Regions from separate parts of the Methylophilus sp. DMC16 genome, predicted to be linked through region 1. Evidence: riboswitches for the same ligand, from Rfam matches in the RefSeq annotation. Region 1 holds a riboswitch; the other holds the start of a gene.
What was found. Region 1 has a riboswitch for cobalamin ahead of nrdA (class 1a ribonucleoside-diphosphate reductase subunit alpha). Riboswitches for the same ligand answer to the same signal wherever they lie in the genome.
Positions count from the first base shown of each region.

Region 2: it holds a riboswitch for cobalamin, as region 1 does, so the genes downstream of both, ACT53D_RS09520 (TonB-dependent receptor) here and nrdA (class 1a ribonucleoside-diphosphate reductase subunit alpha) in region 1, are expected to answer to the same signal.

Region 1 is NZ_JBQUZC010000001.1:1,470,630-1,478,135, reverse strand. It holds gene ACT53D_RS06940 (TonB-dependent siderophore receptor) at 1-320, shown strand, start outside; gene ACT53D_RS06935 (PepSY-associated TM helix domain-containing protein) at 335-1,567, shown strand; cobalamin riboswitch at 1,653-1,873, shown strand; gene nrdA (class 1a ribonucleoside-diphosphate reductase subunit alpha) at 2,052-4,331, shown strand; gene nrdB (class Ia ribonucleoside-diphosphate reductase subunit beta) at 4,541-5,674, shown strand; gene yfaE (class I ribonucleotide reductase maintenance protein YfaE) at 5,831-6,244, shown strand; gene ACT53D_RS06915 (hypothetical protein) at 6,345-6,572, opposite strand; gene ACT53D_RS06910 (transcriptional regulator) at 6,873-7,187, shown strand; gene ACT53D_RS06905 (helix-turn-helix domain-containing protein) at 7,180-7,467, shown strand.
Region 2 is NZ_JBQUZC010000002.1:270,570-278,075, forward strand. It holds gene ACT53D_RS09485 (FAD-binding domain-containing protein) at 1-1,019, opposite strand, end outside; gene ACT53D_RS09490 (alpha/beta hydrolase) at 1,006-1,884, opposite strand; gene ACT53D_RS09495 (GGDEF domain-containing protein) at 1,943-3,115, opposite strand; gene ACT53D_RS09500 (EVE domain-containing protein) at 3,150-3,614, opposite strand; gene ACT53D_RS09505 (DUF2237 family protein) at 3,683-4,042, shown strand; gene ACT53D_RS09510 (cell division protein ZapA) at 4,326-4,628, opposite strand; gene ACT53D_RS09515 (hypothetical protein) at 4,631-4,867, opposite strand; cobalamin riboswitch at 4,958-5,169, shown strand; gene ACT53D_RS09520 (TonB-dependent receptor) at 5,307-7,238, shown strand; gene ACT53D_RS09525 (TonB-dependent receptor domain-containing protein) at 7,308-7,506, shown strand, end outside.

The DNA of each region.
Region 1 (7,506 bases):
ATACCGCCGCATTATGGACCGACTACCGCTTGCCTGGCGGCTGGGTGCCGGGCATGGTCGTCGGCGGCGGCGTGCGTTACACCGGTAGCCGTTTTGGTAACGATGCAAACACCTTCAAGCTGCCGTCTTATACACTGGTAGACTTGGCGGTCCGTTATGATTTGTCCCAGCTGGGCACAAGCTGGAAAGGCTGGCAGTTTGCACTCAATGCCAGTAATTTGTTTGATAAGGAGTATGTGGCCAATTGTGCATACAGTGGCGACGGTTGCAAATGGGGCTACCGTCGTAATGTGATGGCCAATTTAAATTTTCAATGGTAACGAGACACGCACTTGTGGTTTGGCATCGCTGGGTAGGCCTGGCGATGGCCGCTTTTTTGGTCATTGCCGGCTTTACCGGCGCCATCATCGCTTTTCAGGATGAGCTCGATGCATGGCTCAATCCACACCTGTATCAAGCGTTATCGCAACCAGGCCAACCCATGCTGGACGTGTACCAGCTGCAAGCGCAGGCGCAACAGCAGGCGCCCGCCAATACCCGGGTCGATGAATTGCAATTCAAACTGCCACAAATCGCGCTGGAAGATCACCACGCAGAAGCCGTGATCTTCCGCCTCACGCCTGTGGATCCGCAGGCCAGCATCCCGGCAGATCAACTGTTTATCAACCCGCAATCAGGTAAGGTGCTGGGGTCACGCTTATCCACGGCGGGTCCTTTCCAGCGCGAGACGCTATTACCGTTTTTGTATAAGTTGCATTATTCGCTGGCTTTGCCCGGTGTCAGCGGCCGCCTCATCATGGGCATCGTTGCCGTGCTGTGGACGCTGGATACCTTTGTGGCGTTTTTCCTCACCTTGCCCCGGCGGCAGCCACAATCCAAAAGCAGTTACTGGCAACGCTGGAAACCGGCCTGGCTGGTCAAATGGCAAGCTTCGACCACGCGTATCAACTTTGACCTGCACCGTGCAGTCGGGCTCTGGCTGTGCAGCGTGTTGCTGGTCTTTGCCTGGTCCAGCGTCATGTTCAACCTGCGCGAGCAGGTCTATCTGCCCATCATGACCAAGCTGATGCCGTTTGATTTGTCCTGGCGCAGCATCCCCAAATTGCCGCAACCGCTGACCAGCCTGCCCATGCCCTGGCCGCAGGCTCACCAGTTGGCGCAGCAAGCCATGCAAGGCTTTGCAAAAAATCATCAGCTGCAGATTGATTACGAAGACCGTTTGCGTCTGGATCGCGAGCGCGGCGTGTACCAGTATTTTGTGCATAGCTCGGCCGATTTGCGGCAAGACCGGGGCAATACGGCCATTGCGATAGATGCCTATACCGGTGAAATCAAAGGCCACTGGCTGCCGACGCAAGACCAGTCCGGGAACACTTTTAGCAACTGGCTGGGTGCTTTGCATATGGGGCAGGTGTTTGGCCTGCCATACCGTATTTTTGTCTGTGTTACTGGACTCTCGCTGGTGATGATTTCAGTCACGGGCGTGCTGATCTGGAGTAGAAAGCGCCAATCGAGTCGAGTGATTGAAACACTGCAACGCAAAAAATGGCACCGTTCGCTTTCCTAAAAAAATATATTCAGGCAAAACAATCACTTAGTGTCTCATAACAACATATTGTGTTTTTGTGTGTTGAAAATGCATATATATTGATTTATAGTCACGTCCATACGGTATACGGGCACTGATCAGTGCCTGTCTTTAAAAGGGAATCTGGTGCGCGATGGCGATGGCCATTGTCAAGCCAGAGCTGCCCCCGCAACTGTAATCAGCGAGTTGTTTGCTGCTTTGCTCGCCACTGAAGCGATTCGGGAAGGCCAAGGCAAACAATCATGACCTGAGAGCCAGGAGACCTGCCGTGATTTTTTCTTGTTAACGTTTGAGGCGGGGTGTCCTCGGCAGATGCAGTGAGTCCTGTACTGATTGCAAGTCTGGTCTTTAAACGGGTGCAGGTTTTTTCTTTGATTGCTCGACAACGGGTAGGCTATTGCCAGAAAAAATGCGCCCCGCAGCCAGTGCCGTGTCTCTTCCGCCGCCAGCACTGGGAGCCACCATGACACAATACGAATCCATGCAAGCCACGAAACGTGATGGCCGCAAGGAACCGATTAACCTCGACAAGATTCATCGCGTCATTGACTGGGCCGCGCAAGGCCTTAACAATGTGTCGGTGTCACAGGTGGAGCTCCGTTCGCATATCCAGTTTTATGATGGTATCCGCACCGACGATATCCATGAAACCATCATCAAATCTGCTGCCGACCTGATTTCGGAAGAAACCCCGGATTACCAGTACCTGGCTGCACGCCTGAATATTTTTCACCTGCGCAAAATTGCTTACGGCCAGTTTGAGCCACCGCATTTGTTTGACCATGTGACCAACCTGACAGCGCTGGGCAAATACGATCCGCACCTGCTCAAGGATTACAGCCGCGAAGAGTTCGATACGCTGAATGGCTACTTGGACCACTGGCGCGACATGAATTTCTCTTATGCCGCCGTCAAGCAGCTTGAGGGCAAATACCTGGTACAAAACCGCGTCACCAAAAAGATCTACGAGAGCCCGCAGTTCCTGTACATTCTGGTGGCGATGAGCCTGTTTGCCAACTACAAGGGCCAGGCGCGTCTCGATTACATCAAGCGTTTTTATGATGCGGTGTCTACCTTCAAGATCTCACTGCCGACGCCAATTATGTCTGGCGTGCGGACGCCGACACGCCAGTTCAGCTCTTGCGTGCTGATTGAGTGTGACGACAGTCTCGATAGCATCAACGCCACTTCCAGCGCGATTGTGAAATACGTGTCGCAGCGCGCCGGTATCGGCGTCAACGCAGGCCGTATCCGTGCGCTGGGCAGTGAAATTCGTGGCGGTGAAGCACAGCACACCGGCTGCCTGCCGTTCTATAAGCTGTTCCAGTCTGCGGTCAAATCCTGCTCACAGGGCGGGGTACGCGGCGGGGCGGCGACGTTGTTCTACCCATTGTGGCACCTTGAGGTTGAATCCCTGCTGGTCCTCAAAAACAACCGTGGTGTGGAAGAAAACCGCGTGCGCCACCTCGACTACGGCGTGCAGATCAACCGCCTCATGTACCAGCGCCTGATCAAAGGTGAACAGATCACCTTGTTTTCGCCGCATGATGTGCCCGGCCTGTATGACGCGTTTTTTGCCGATCAGGATACCTTTGAGCGCCTGTATACCCAATACGAAGCCGATGACAGCATCCGCAAGCGCAGCTTGCCTGCCGTAGACTTGTTCTCGCTCATGATGCAAGAGCGCGCCGGTACCGGCCGTATCTACATCCAGAACGTGGACCATTGCAACACGCATAGCCCGTTTGACCCGGCTGTTGCGCCAGTGCGCCAGTCCAACCTGTGTATGGAAATCGCACTGCCGACCAAGCCACTCAATGACATCAACGACACCGAAGGCGAAATTGCGCTGTGTACCCTGTCAGCCTTTAACCTGGGCGCGCTGGAATCCCTGGACGAGCTCGAAGGTCTGGCCGACCTCGTGGTTCGTGCATTAGATGCCTTGCTCGAATACCAGGATTACCCAGTCAAAGCCGCGCTCAACGCCACCAATAAGCGCCGTTCACTGGGCGTGGGCGTGATCAACTATGCTTATTATCTGGCCAAAAACGGCACCAGCTACACTGACGATGCTGCGCTGGGCCTGACCCACCGCACGTTTGAAGCGATTCAATACTATTTACTCAAAGCTTCGGTGCAGCTGTCACGCGAGTTTGGTGCCTGTGGTGCGTTTAACGAAACCACTTATGCCAAAGGCATTTTACCGATTGATACCTACAAAAAAGATCTCGACGCCGTGTGCAGCGAGCCGCTGCATCTGGATTGGGAAAGCCTGCGTCAAGAGATTCAAAAAGATGGCCTGCGTAACTCTACATTGACCGCGCTGATGCCTTCCGAGACTTCCAGCCAGATTGCCAATGCCACCAACGGCATTGAGCCACCGCGTGGCCTGGTCTCGGTCAAGCAATCCAAAGACGGCATCTTGCGCCAAGTGGTGCCTGAGATTGACCGCCTGCGTAACCAGTACCAGTTGTTGTGGCGCATCCCCAGCAATGACGGCTACCTCAAGCTGGTGGGCGTGATGCAGAAGTTTGTCGATCAATCGATTTCAGCCAACACCAACTACGACCCAACCCGTTTTGAAGGCGGCCGCGTGCCGATGAAGCAACTGCTGAAAGACCTGCTGCAAGCTTACAAACTCGGCGTTAAAACACTGTACTACCACAACACCCGCGATGGTGCGAGCGAGGGCGGTACGGAAGCCGAGGACGATGGGTGTGCCAGCGGAGCCTGCAAAATTTAAATAAGCATTGACTCAGTGGCTGCGCGGGCAAATTGCTGCGTTGTGCGGTGCGCGAAATCCTCATGTACTCTCGTGTACATTCCGGTTTCTGTGCTCCGTACGCCTTGCACTTTATCCCGCTCGCTCACTGATTCAACGCTTATTGCAGTGGGGTAATAAGTACAATTTAAAAACAGTTTGAGCATTAAACTTAAACATTAGGAACACAGATGGCCTACAGCATCTTCACCAAAACCGATAACGATCAACTCAAAGAACCCATGTTCTTTGGGCAGCCCGTCAATGTGGCGCGTTACGACCAGCAGAAATATCCGGTATTCGAGAAGCTGATCGAGAAGCAACTCTCCTTCTTCTGGCGCCCGGAAGAGGTTGACGTGTCGCAAGACCGTTCCGATTACCAGAATCTGCCCGAGCACGAAAAGCATATTTTTATCAGCAACCTCAAGTATCAGACCTTGCTGGATTCGATTCAGGGCCGTAGCCCCAACGTGGCCTTGCTGCCACTGGTGTCCCTGCCTGAGCTGGAAACCTGGATTGAAACCTGGGCGTTTTCCGAGACCATACACTCGCGTTCCTACACCCACATCATCCGCAATATCGTCAATGATCCGTCGGTGATGTTCGACGACATCGTGCGCAATGAAAACATCACGGCACGCGCTTCGGATATCGCACATTATTACGATGAGCTGATCCAGCAAACCATGCTGTACTCGCAGCTGGGCGAGGGCAATCATGTCATCAATGGCGATACCAAAGTGGTCAACAAGCGCGCGCTCAAAAAGCTGCTTTACCGTTGCCTGATGAACGTGAATATCCTCGAAGCCATCCGCTTTTACGTCAGCTTTGCCTGCTCGTTTGCCTTTGCCGAGCGCAAGGTGATGGAAGGCAACGCCAAGATCATCCGCCTGATTGCGCGTGATGAGGCCTTGCACCTCACCGGCACACAGCACATGCTCAACATCATGCGTTCTGGCCAGGATGACGCCGAGTTTGCCGAGATTGCCGCAGAACTGCACACCGAGTGCTTCGAGATGTTTAAATCCGCCGCCGAGCAGGAAAAACTGTGGGCCGAGTACCTGTTTAAAGATGGCTCCATGATTGGCCTCAATAAAGACATTCTTTGCCAGTACGTGGAATACATCACCAACACTCGCATGGCTTCAGTCGGCTTGCCTCCGGCATTCCCCAATGCCAAAAACAACCCGATTCCATGGATCAACACCTGGCTGTCTTCAGACACCGTACAAGTGGCCCCTCAAGAGGTAGAATTAAGTTCTTACTTGATCGGGCAGATTGATTCAGAAGTATCGGCTGACGATCTCAACGACTTTGAGTTGTAATTGGCTGCGCGGGCAAATTGCGGCGTTGTGCGGTGCGCGAAACCCTTATGTACTCTCGCGTACATTGCGGTTTCTGTGCTCCGTACGCCGTGCACTTTATCCCGCGCGCGCATTAATTGATTGTTTCGCTATTGATTTTAACAAGTCATTTTTAAAATGATCACCATACGCAGCCAGCATACCCGCTTCAGCTTGATCCCGCATGAAACCTTGCTGGAAGGCCTGGAGCGCACCGGGCATGAGGTCGAGTACCAATGCCGTGGCGGCTATTGTGGCGCCTGCCGCGTGCGCCTGCTCGATGGTGAAGTTGAATACCTGGAGCAACCGCTGGCATTTATTGCCAGTGACGAAATCCTGCCATGCTGCTGCGTCCCCAAGTCGGATATCCGGCTCGATTGCGAACTGCGCCCCGAGTTGCAGGTGTTTCAGGCGCAAGAAGAGTTGTTCCCGGCACAAGGGTCACTGTTTGATGACCCGTTCCCCAGCACCGATGACAGCCGCGTTAAAAAACTGGTCAGACGGCGCATCCCCAGAGTACGGAGCACGGCCAGTAATTTATCCTTGTTTTAATCCGGCGTTTTAAGCGCGGGCTTTAGCCATTAGCACACAATAAAAAAGGCGCGAAACCATTCGCGCCTTTTTTATGTGCCTGTTTCGTATGCTGCTGTGACTAGCCCGCGGCACGCGGTGCCGGTCGCACCCATTGCATTTTGAGGTTGGGCGCACGTGTATCCAAATCCGCGACCAGCTTGCAGCTCAAAATCTCGCAGCGCCAATACATCTGGCGAATTTTCTCATCCGCTTCGGCACGGGATTTACCGTACACCTGCAGATTCTCTACCAAGACCCCATTGGCGCTACGTATGGAGTACAAATATTTTCCAGATCTTTTAGCCATAATCGAATTTACCCACCCCGGGAACAATGCGTTGTAAAACATCGTAATTCTTTTAGTTATAAACACCATATCAGAGTTTTTTACTGATGTATACACCGCTAAGCGGTAGATAAGTGATTCAATTCAATACTTTAAGGGGGTATTTGCATAAAACACCTAAAATTTAGTGCCTAAGTTGAACTTTATCGCTCGAAGATTGAGCGCCTATCCCAATAGATAATGCTATATTTACATTAATTAACAATCGTGCATCACACGTTTGGCGATTGCTTGCATTTGTACTATTAAAGGGTATAGTTTATGCTCACCATTGTTGAGACCAGCATCTTTATCAAGTACGCCAAGATGGTATGGAGTGATGAAGAGCGCGTTGAATTTATCAACTGGATTGCCGCAAACCCACTTGCTGGCGATGTGATTCCAAACAGTGGTGGTTGTCGCAAAGTGCGTTGGGCGCGCGATGGCATGGGTAAGCGCAGTGGCGTACGGGTGATTTACGTTAACCAGCTCGAGAAGGGAGAAATTGGCTTGCTGATCGTGTATGCAAAAGCCAAATTTGACAATCTCTCCAGTGACTTCTTGAGTGTTTTAAAACAGGAGTTCATCAATGACTAAAGTTGATCAAGAGATGGCGCAATTCAAGGCAGACTTGCTGGCATCAGTCAAAGAGCTTAAAGCTGGCAAGGTCGCGCGTAGCACGCAGGTAGATGTTTCCTTTGTGGTTTCAGCACGCAACCAGGTGGGGTTGTCGCAAAGCGAGTTTGCAGAATTGTTGGGGGTATCCGTGCGCACTTTGCAAGCCTGGGAGCAGGGGCGGATTAAACCTTCAGGTGCGGCGCAAACCTTGATGCGCATTGCGCATAAACATCCAGAAGTGCTGTTAGAGGTGCGTTGAGTTCGTCTCAACTATTTGCGCAAACTCAAGTTGCTCACT
Region 2 (7,506 bases), on a different contig from region 1:
CGCATGCGAAAATTCAGCCACCCGCTTTGATTGAGCATCTGCATGCAGGCATCTACCAGTGGCCAGCCAGTCTGGGCAGCCTGCCAGGCTTGTAAACGTAAGGCGACCCCAGCATCGGGTAACCGGGACTGTAGTGCCTCGAAGCCCCGGTAAAAACTCTGGTGTTCAATCCGTGGTTCGCTTTCAAGCTTTTGCATAAAATGGCAATGCCAGTGCAAGCGGCTTTCAAAACTGTGCAGCTGACGGCGCTGTTGCACGTTTTCAGTCTGCTGCGCACGGGCCCGGGTAGCCTGTACCACGGTACGCAGGCTCACAGCGCCCCATGCCAGATAAGGTGACAGGCGGCTACAGGCTTGGACAGCACTGAGCGGGCTGGAAATCCCCCGCTGATAACCATGTACGCGGCGCGTCAAAAAATCCGCCATCACCGCCTCAGCCACTACTATACCGCCAACCTGACGTTCCGCTTGCGCGTGGCCAGCCACTGCTGGCAACCGCTCCAAGCCATGATCCGGTAACCGAACAGCAAGTCCGGATGCAGGCACCGCAATGACAGGGGCCTGCATGCGTAACGCCCACTGCGCTTGCCACTGTTGCCGGTCTGACAGGCGTCTCACCACCCCATTCTGCGGCCATTCCTGCCAGACGATGCCTTGCATCCTGCACCACGCTTGTACCTGCTGGTCGATGGTGTAGGTGTGTTGATTCCCGGTTTCTTCATGGCTATACAGTCCGGCGATCCCGAATTTTGCATGCAGCCTCTGTAACAGCGTCAAGGGGTCGTGATGATAGACATGCAAATGCAATCCCAGCTGTTGCAAGGCATGTGCAAGGTCCTGCAAACAGTCGCGCACGAACATGGCCTGACTGAGGCTGGCATCCTCTGCCGACCACACTTGTGGAGCCCAGATAAAGAGCGGCAAAACCGGCCCAGCCTCACAGGCGGCAGAGAGCGCGGCATGATCCGCGACACGTAAATCGCGCTTAAACCAGACCACATGCACATCACGCAGAGGCATGCTGGCCAATCCAGTCGCAAATATCTTGCAGCAATGGACTGTTGCCGCGCAGGGGTCTGGCCAGCTTGGCGACCATATCCACATGGTTGTAGTTGGCATAAGTCAGCAACTTGACCTCGCTGCCTTGCGCCTCAAGCGCACACGCCAGATTGATCGAGTTTCTAGGCCAAACAGTTTGGTCTTTCAGGCCGGCCAGCAGTAGTAAAGGCGGATGTTGGCCGCTGACAAAATGGATAGGCTGTGATTGCCACTCCTGCTCAGCAGGTGCAAAAATCGCGCGCAAGGTATCCGAGGTGAGCGGCAAAAAATCATAAGGTCCGGCCAGGCCTATGGTGCCTTTAATCGCCGTAGGCGATAATCCGGCAGCCGCCAGATAGGTGGCATTCAAGGTCAGCATGACGGCCAGATGTGCGCCCGCAGAATGCCCCATCAAGAAGACACGCGACGCATCGCCTTGATACTCGGCCACGTGTTGCTTGACCCATTGCAATGCCAGCGCGGGGTCTTGCATCAATTGCGGAAACTTAAGTTCGGGATAGAGCCTGTAATCGGCAATCACAACCAGCATGCCTTGCGACGTCAACGCCTCTGCCACAAACAGGTAATCTTGCTTGCTGCCAGACTCCCAGCTACCGCCATAAAAAAACAACACCACAGGGCGTGGTGTTGCAGCATGGTCACGTGGCTGATAAATATCCAGGCGCTGCCTGCTGTGCGGCCCAAAAGCGATATCGCGATGGATACGCATACCTTTATCGGGAATCACCGCGTTTAACAAAGTGACTGGCCGACAGGCCGAAAGCAGCAGACCGGCCAAGCCAGTCAACCAGCTACGCCGCGTCAATTGAAGATTTTGCAGATTCATAGGCATTGATGACCATGCCCAAGATAGAAAATTCCCGTCGCAATAATGATCGCTATCGTTAATGATTGGCAATATAGACGCGGTTACGGCCCTGCTGCTTGGCCGTGTACAAAGCAAAATCTGCCATTTTCATCAGCTGCGTCAAGCCATCCTGCGTCCCCAATTGCGCGGTAGACACCAGCCCAAAAGAGGCCGTGTAGTGAATTTGCTCTCCTTGCTCACTCATCACACTGTGATCAATTTCCGAGCGCAAGCGCTCAATCACATGTGCCGCTTCATGCAGATCCGTCATCGGCATCAGAATACCAAACTCTTCGCCCCCCAGACGCCCAACCATGTCGCTGGTACGCAAGGCACTCACGCAGCGCAGGCAGAAGTTCTGCAAAACCAGGTCGCCAGCATGATGTCCATATTGGTCATTAATCTTTTTAAAAAAATCGATGTCCACCATGGCGAATGAAAACGAGGAGCCATAACGCTGATAGCGCCTGATTTCTGACTCCAACTCATGAATGAAGTGCCGCCGGTTGGCGATCCCGGTTAAAAAGTCAGTAAAGGCAAATTTGTCTGCTTCAAGATGCAAATGGTATATGCGGCCCCCAACAAAGAGGCCTACCAGCAAAAACAGGGTCACCAGCAGCGCTGCGTAAGTGATGCCTTGATGGGTGTGCCGCTCCATGCGCTTTTCACTCTCGGCCACATACTCGTTGGCGCGCAAGTCCGCATGCGCGAGTATGGCTTCGTTGAGCTTTGCCACCTTGGCAAAGCGCGCATTCCAGGCCGTCTCAATCAGGGTGCTTGCTTCGGCATACTGCCCGTCAGCCAATTGCTTGATTACCGAGGCTGTCATTTCGTCCAGCGCTTGAATATTCTGTTTGAGCAGCGGTAATGGCGCGCGATCTCCCGAATAATTACGTTCTATGCTGGCGATTTTTTGTTGGGCAGCGGCCTCATGCCCCTTAATCGCCGCCACGGTATTGATCAAATGCACGCTGTCCGCCTGAATCAGCGTGGCATAGAGCAAATCGCTTCGGATCTGATGCAGCTGAGACTCCAGCGCCTGCGCAGCGTTGGAAACCGTAAAAGACTGCTCATAGAAATTGCGAGTGGTCTGGTGCATCTCCCGCATACTGGAAAAATAAATCCAGAGGAACAGCAGCACACCGATCAGAACGATCATAAAACCGGCGACAAGGATATACAAGACTGCTTTTCTACGCCTGATACTCATATCATGTACGCCGCCAAAGTCGCCAAAGAAAAGGTTATGTGCTGAGCAGGGCCGTGATAAACGCCCACTCTTTGGGATCGACCGGGGTAATCGACAAGCGGTTCCCTTTTTGCAAGACACGCATGGTGGCCAGGGCGGGCGTTTCCCGCATCTCTTTCAAACTCAGCAATCGCGTTTTGCGCACGAGCTTGACATCTACGTTCACCCAGCGTGGACTTTCCGGTGTAGACTTGGGATCAAAATACTTGTGCCCTTGCACAAACTGAAAGCGGTCGGGATAGGCCAAGGTACTGACCTCGCAAATGCCGACGATGCCAGGCTCAGCACAATTGGAGTGATAAAACAACACGCCATCGCCCACCTTCATCTGGTCACGCATGAAGTTTCGCGCCTGATAATTGCGTATCCCATACCAGTCTACAGTTTGATTGGGGAATCCCGCCAAATCATCAATGGAGACATCCGAGGGTTCGGATTTCATTAACCAGTAACGCGCCATGCCTGAAAACCTTCTTTACACATCTAAATGCCAGTATCATAAACCAAGTTAGAGCACAGTTGAAAATCATGACAAAAAACGTTTTAGGCACCCTTCTGATCCCTTGCAGTATGCAACCAGTCACAGGCTTTATGCGCGATGGTTGTTGCAGTCACCACCCGGAAGATTTAGGTAAACATACCGTCTGCGCAGAAATGACAGATGAGTTTCTGGCGTTTTCGCAAGCGCAAGGCAATGACTTGTCCACCCCCAGACCAGACTATGCATTTCCCGGGCTCAAGGCTGGTGATCGGTGGTGCCTGTGTGCGAGAAGATGGCTGGAAGCCAGTGAAGCCGGTTACGCGCCGCCAGTGATTCTGGAGTCTTGCCACGAAAACTGCCTGGAAATCATTAGCCTGGCGGACTTGAAATACCATGCCTTAAGATAACAAGACAAAGGTGCGAGAGGGGATGTGCTAAGGGGTTACCTGAGCCGCTAATCCTGAACCAAAAAAGTTCAGGTGGTAACAGCCTAAGGTACATTAGGTTCGCACGCCAAGGGCGTCTTAAAAGACCGCCCAACTTAGTGCGATCGCACCGCACCTGATGAGCCGAAACCTATAACAAAGACTAGTTCAAGGAATTTTGGACTCAGGCAACGCCTTAGCACACCACTTTTATGATACGTCATTTAATACTAATGACGGTTAAAATTTTGTGAAATGAAGCGGATTACAATAATTTGTGCTGGCCGGACAAAACATCATCGATCTGCTGCTGCATGGTAGAAATGCGCTTTTTCACATCGCCCACATCAACCCCGCCGCTACGCGTATTCAACAACTCATGGGTAATGTTCAGCGCGGCCATGATCGCAATGCGCTCCACACTCACCATCTTGCCCACATCACGAATTTCGCGCATTTTACCATCAAGGTAACCCACCGCCTGCAATAAACTGTCGCGCTCTTCGTCGGTACAGGTCACGCTAAACGCGCGGCCCATGATCTCGATATCAATCGGCTGTTTGGCCATGACTAACGACCTTCCTCAGGCAATGCCGACAACAACCGCTCCAGCTGTACACTGGCTTGCGTCATGTTCAGCTTTAGAGATTGTGACTCCTGATGCAAACGCGTGACCTCCTGACGTAACTCCACGTTTTCGTCACGCAGCTGGCTGCACAAAGCAATCAGCTTCGTCACACGCTCTTCAAGACTTTTTAAATCGGCATCCATCAGCCCATTATCTTTTAAAAAAACGAGTGTGGTCAATAGCTAAGCGCATTTTTTCAAAGTAAATTAAGAATTTGAAGCCCCTCGCAAGATACCATGCAACTGGTCAAAGTCACTGCTTTAGACTAGAATGCCGAACAGTTGTCAGGTGCCTGCGTCTGCGTTCTTGCAGACAAGGGTGAAACTGGGAAACAGGTGCGCGAACCTCGTTCGCAATGCCTGTGCTGCCCCCGCAACGGTAAGCAAGTGCGGGTCTATCCATATGCCACTGAGTAAAAACTTGGGAAGGCGATAGACCAAGACTTGCCAGCCCGGAGACCGGCCTTACAACCCAATTGCAATACCGCGGGGTGACGGTGTCTGATCATAATGAATGCATGGCTTGCCAACAAGCGATGCATTTATTCATTTTCTGTCGATTCCCCGGTATTGAAAGTCAACCCACATGCGGGGTCGCATGTGATACAGGGATAAGAAAATGAAAAAAAAGCTTTTTTATAGCGTCATGGCTACGCTATTCGCATCACCCGTCTTTGCTGAAGATTTAGAACTAGACTCAGTGAGTGTTAAATCTTCGGGCTTTGAGCGCAAAGAATCACAAACCACTTATGCCAGCGAAATTCATACAGCAAAACAAATTGCAGCATCAGGAGCCAGTACTCTCTTCGACTATCTTGCACAACAGAGCTCATTGAACATTAGCTCCAACTTCGGTAGCAAAGCCACACCAAGCATAAACTTACGCGGCTATGGGAGTGAAAATGGCTATCAAAATGTAGTGATTACCGTTGATGGTCAACGCTTAAATAATATCGACATGAGCCCACAACTATTGGTTGGCATTCCTCTTGCAAACATTGAAAGAATAGAGATCAGCAAAGGGAGTGGGTCAGTACTTTACGGTGATGGCGCAACAGCAGGCGCCATACAGATTTACACGAAAAGCCGAAACGGGGCCTCTGTCATGACCAGTGCTGGTAATTATGGGCAACGCAATCATGCTATTAGTGCTGGGTTTTCTAGTGAGCACATAGATTTATCGGCGAGTGCATCGCATGATAGTCACGACGGGTTTAGCGCCAAAGATAGAACAGGCCACCGCGATGCATACGACTCAAATACTCAACAAGTAAAACTTAGGATCAAACCAACAGAGCAACTAGCTGTTTATGCACAAGGCTCCAGCACTAAAAACGATCTGCGTTATCCCAATCCGATGTCCAAAGCACAATTTGAGGACAATCCATCCCAAAATGGTCGCCCGGCTACGTCATATACCCATCAGGAACTTAATTCAGACCAGTGGCAGATTGGCTTGGACTACCAGATCAATACAGATTCATCGATAGAGATTACTCACTTTCGTGAGGATAAAGCATCTATCTATCCGAGCTATCGGCCTCATTATGACTATGAAGGCACTAAAGCGACTTACAAGTACACGAATGATCAATGGTCAGTGATTTCGGGCTTCCAAGATTTTAATGGAGCAATTAAAACATCCTCAGATCTCACGAAAAAGAATAACCACGGATTGTTCATATCATCAGAATTCAAACCGCAATCCATTAAAGACCTTACACTATCAGCGGGATTACGCAAAGAACAGGTCTCTTACACTTATACCCCGAATGGAGGAGACTCCCTCAATCGCTCCATCCAATTGAGCGCATGGGACCTAGGTGCCAACTACCAATTGATGCCGTCCCTCTCATTATTTAGCAATTACAACTACGCTTTTGAAGCTCCAGACATTAATCGATTTTTCGGTTATGACGCGTCATTCAACGTTGTTTTCAATGGATTCATCAAACCACAAAAAGTGAGAACACTGAACATTGGTCTCAACCACACAACTACAAACAACCACCTCAAATTAAGCGCTTTCAGAGCCAATTTGGATAACGAGATTTATTATGACCCATCTGTACTTGGTATAAATACCAACTTAGACAAGAGCCATAAACTCGGCTTTGAGTTACAAGATATTTATCACCTGAGTAATGAGCTTAATGTAGGCCTGATTTATACATACACCAAGGCCATTATTGACAGGGAGCTTCAAGAAAGCGGCACCCTCATCAAAGATAAGAATCTGCCAGGCGCCCCCAGACAGTCTCTCGTTGCAAATATTAATTGGAAAATATTTACAAACACCAACCTCAATCTCAATCATGTTTGGCGCTCACAAGCTTACGTTTATAACGATTTTTTAAACAATGCTACGCAAAGGCAAAGTCGTTATGAGTCAACCAATCTTTCGTTAAATGTTAAGGTGCAGCAATACACCGTTTTTGCTGCAGTCAATAATTTATTTGAGCATCAAAACAATATTCAAACAGCAGTTGACTCTCTCTACCCAATAGATTTTGTTCGTACTTGGCGAGTAGGCCTAAAAGCCGACTTTTAATTCCATTGTTGATTAGCGTCACTCACGCCCCCTCTTGAGTGCCCTCCAACACTTGCTAAGGAAAATCAAATGAAAAAAAGAACATTATTAGGCATTATCACAACGATCTCTTTTAACATCTATGCCGCAGACAACACACTGACTTCCCTGGATGAAGTCGTAGTTACCTCCAGCAGAACGCCACAATCAACCAAAACAGTCACTGGTGATATTACAGTGATTGATAGTGAAGAAATTAACCGCCTACAAGGCGGTGCTTTGGCAGATT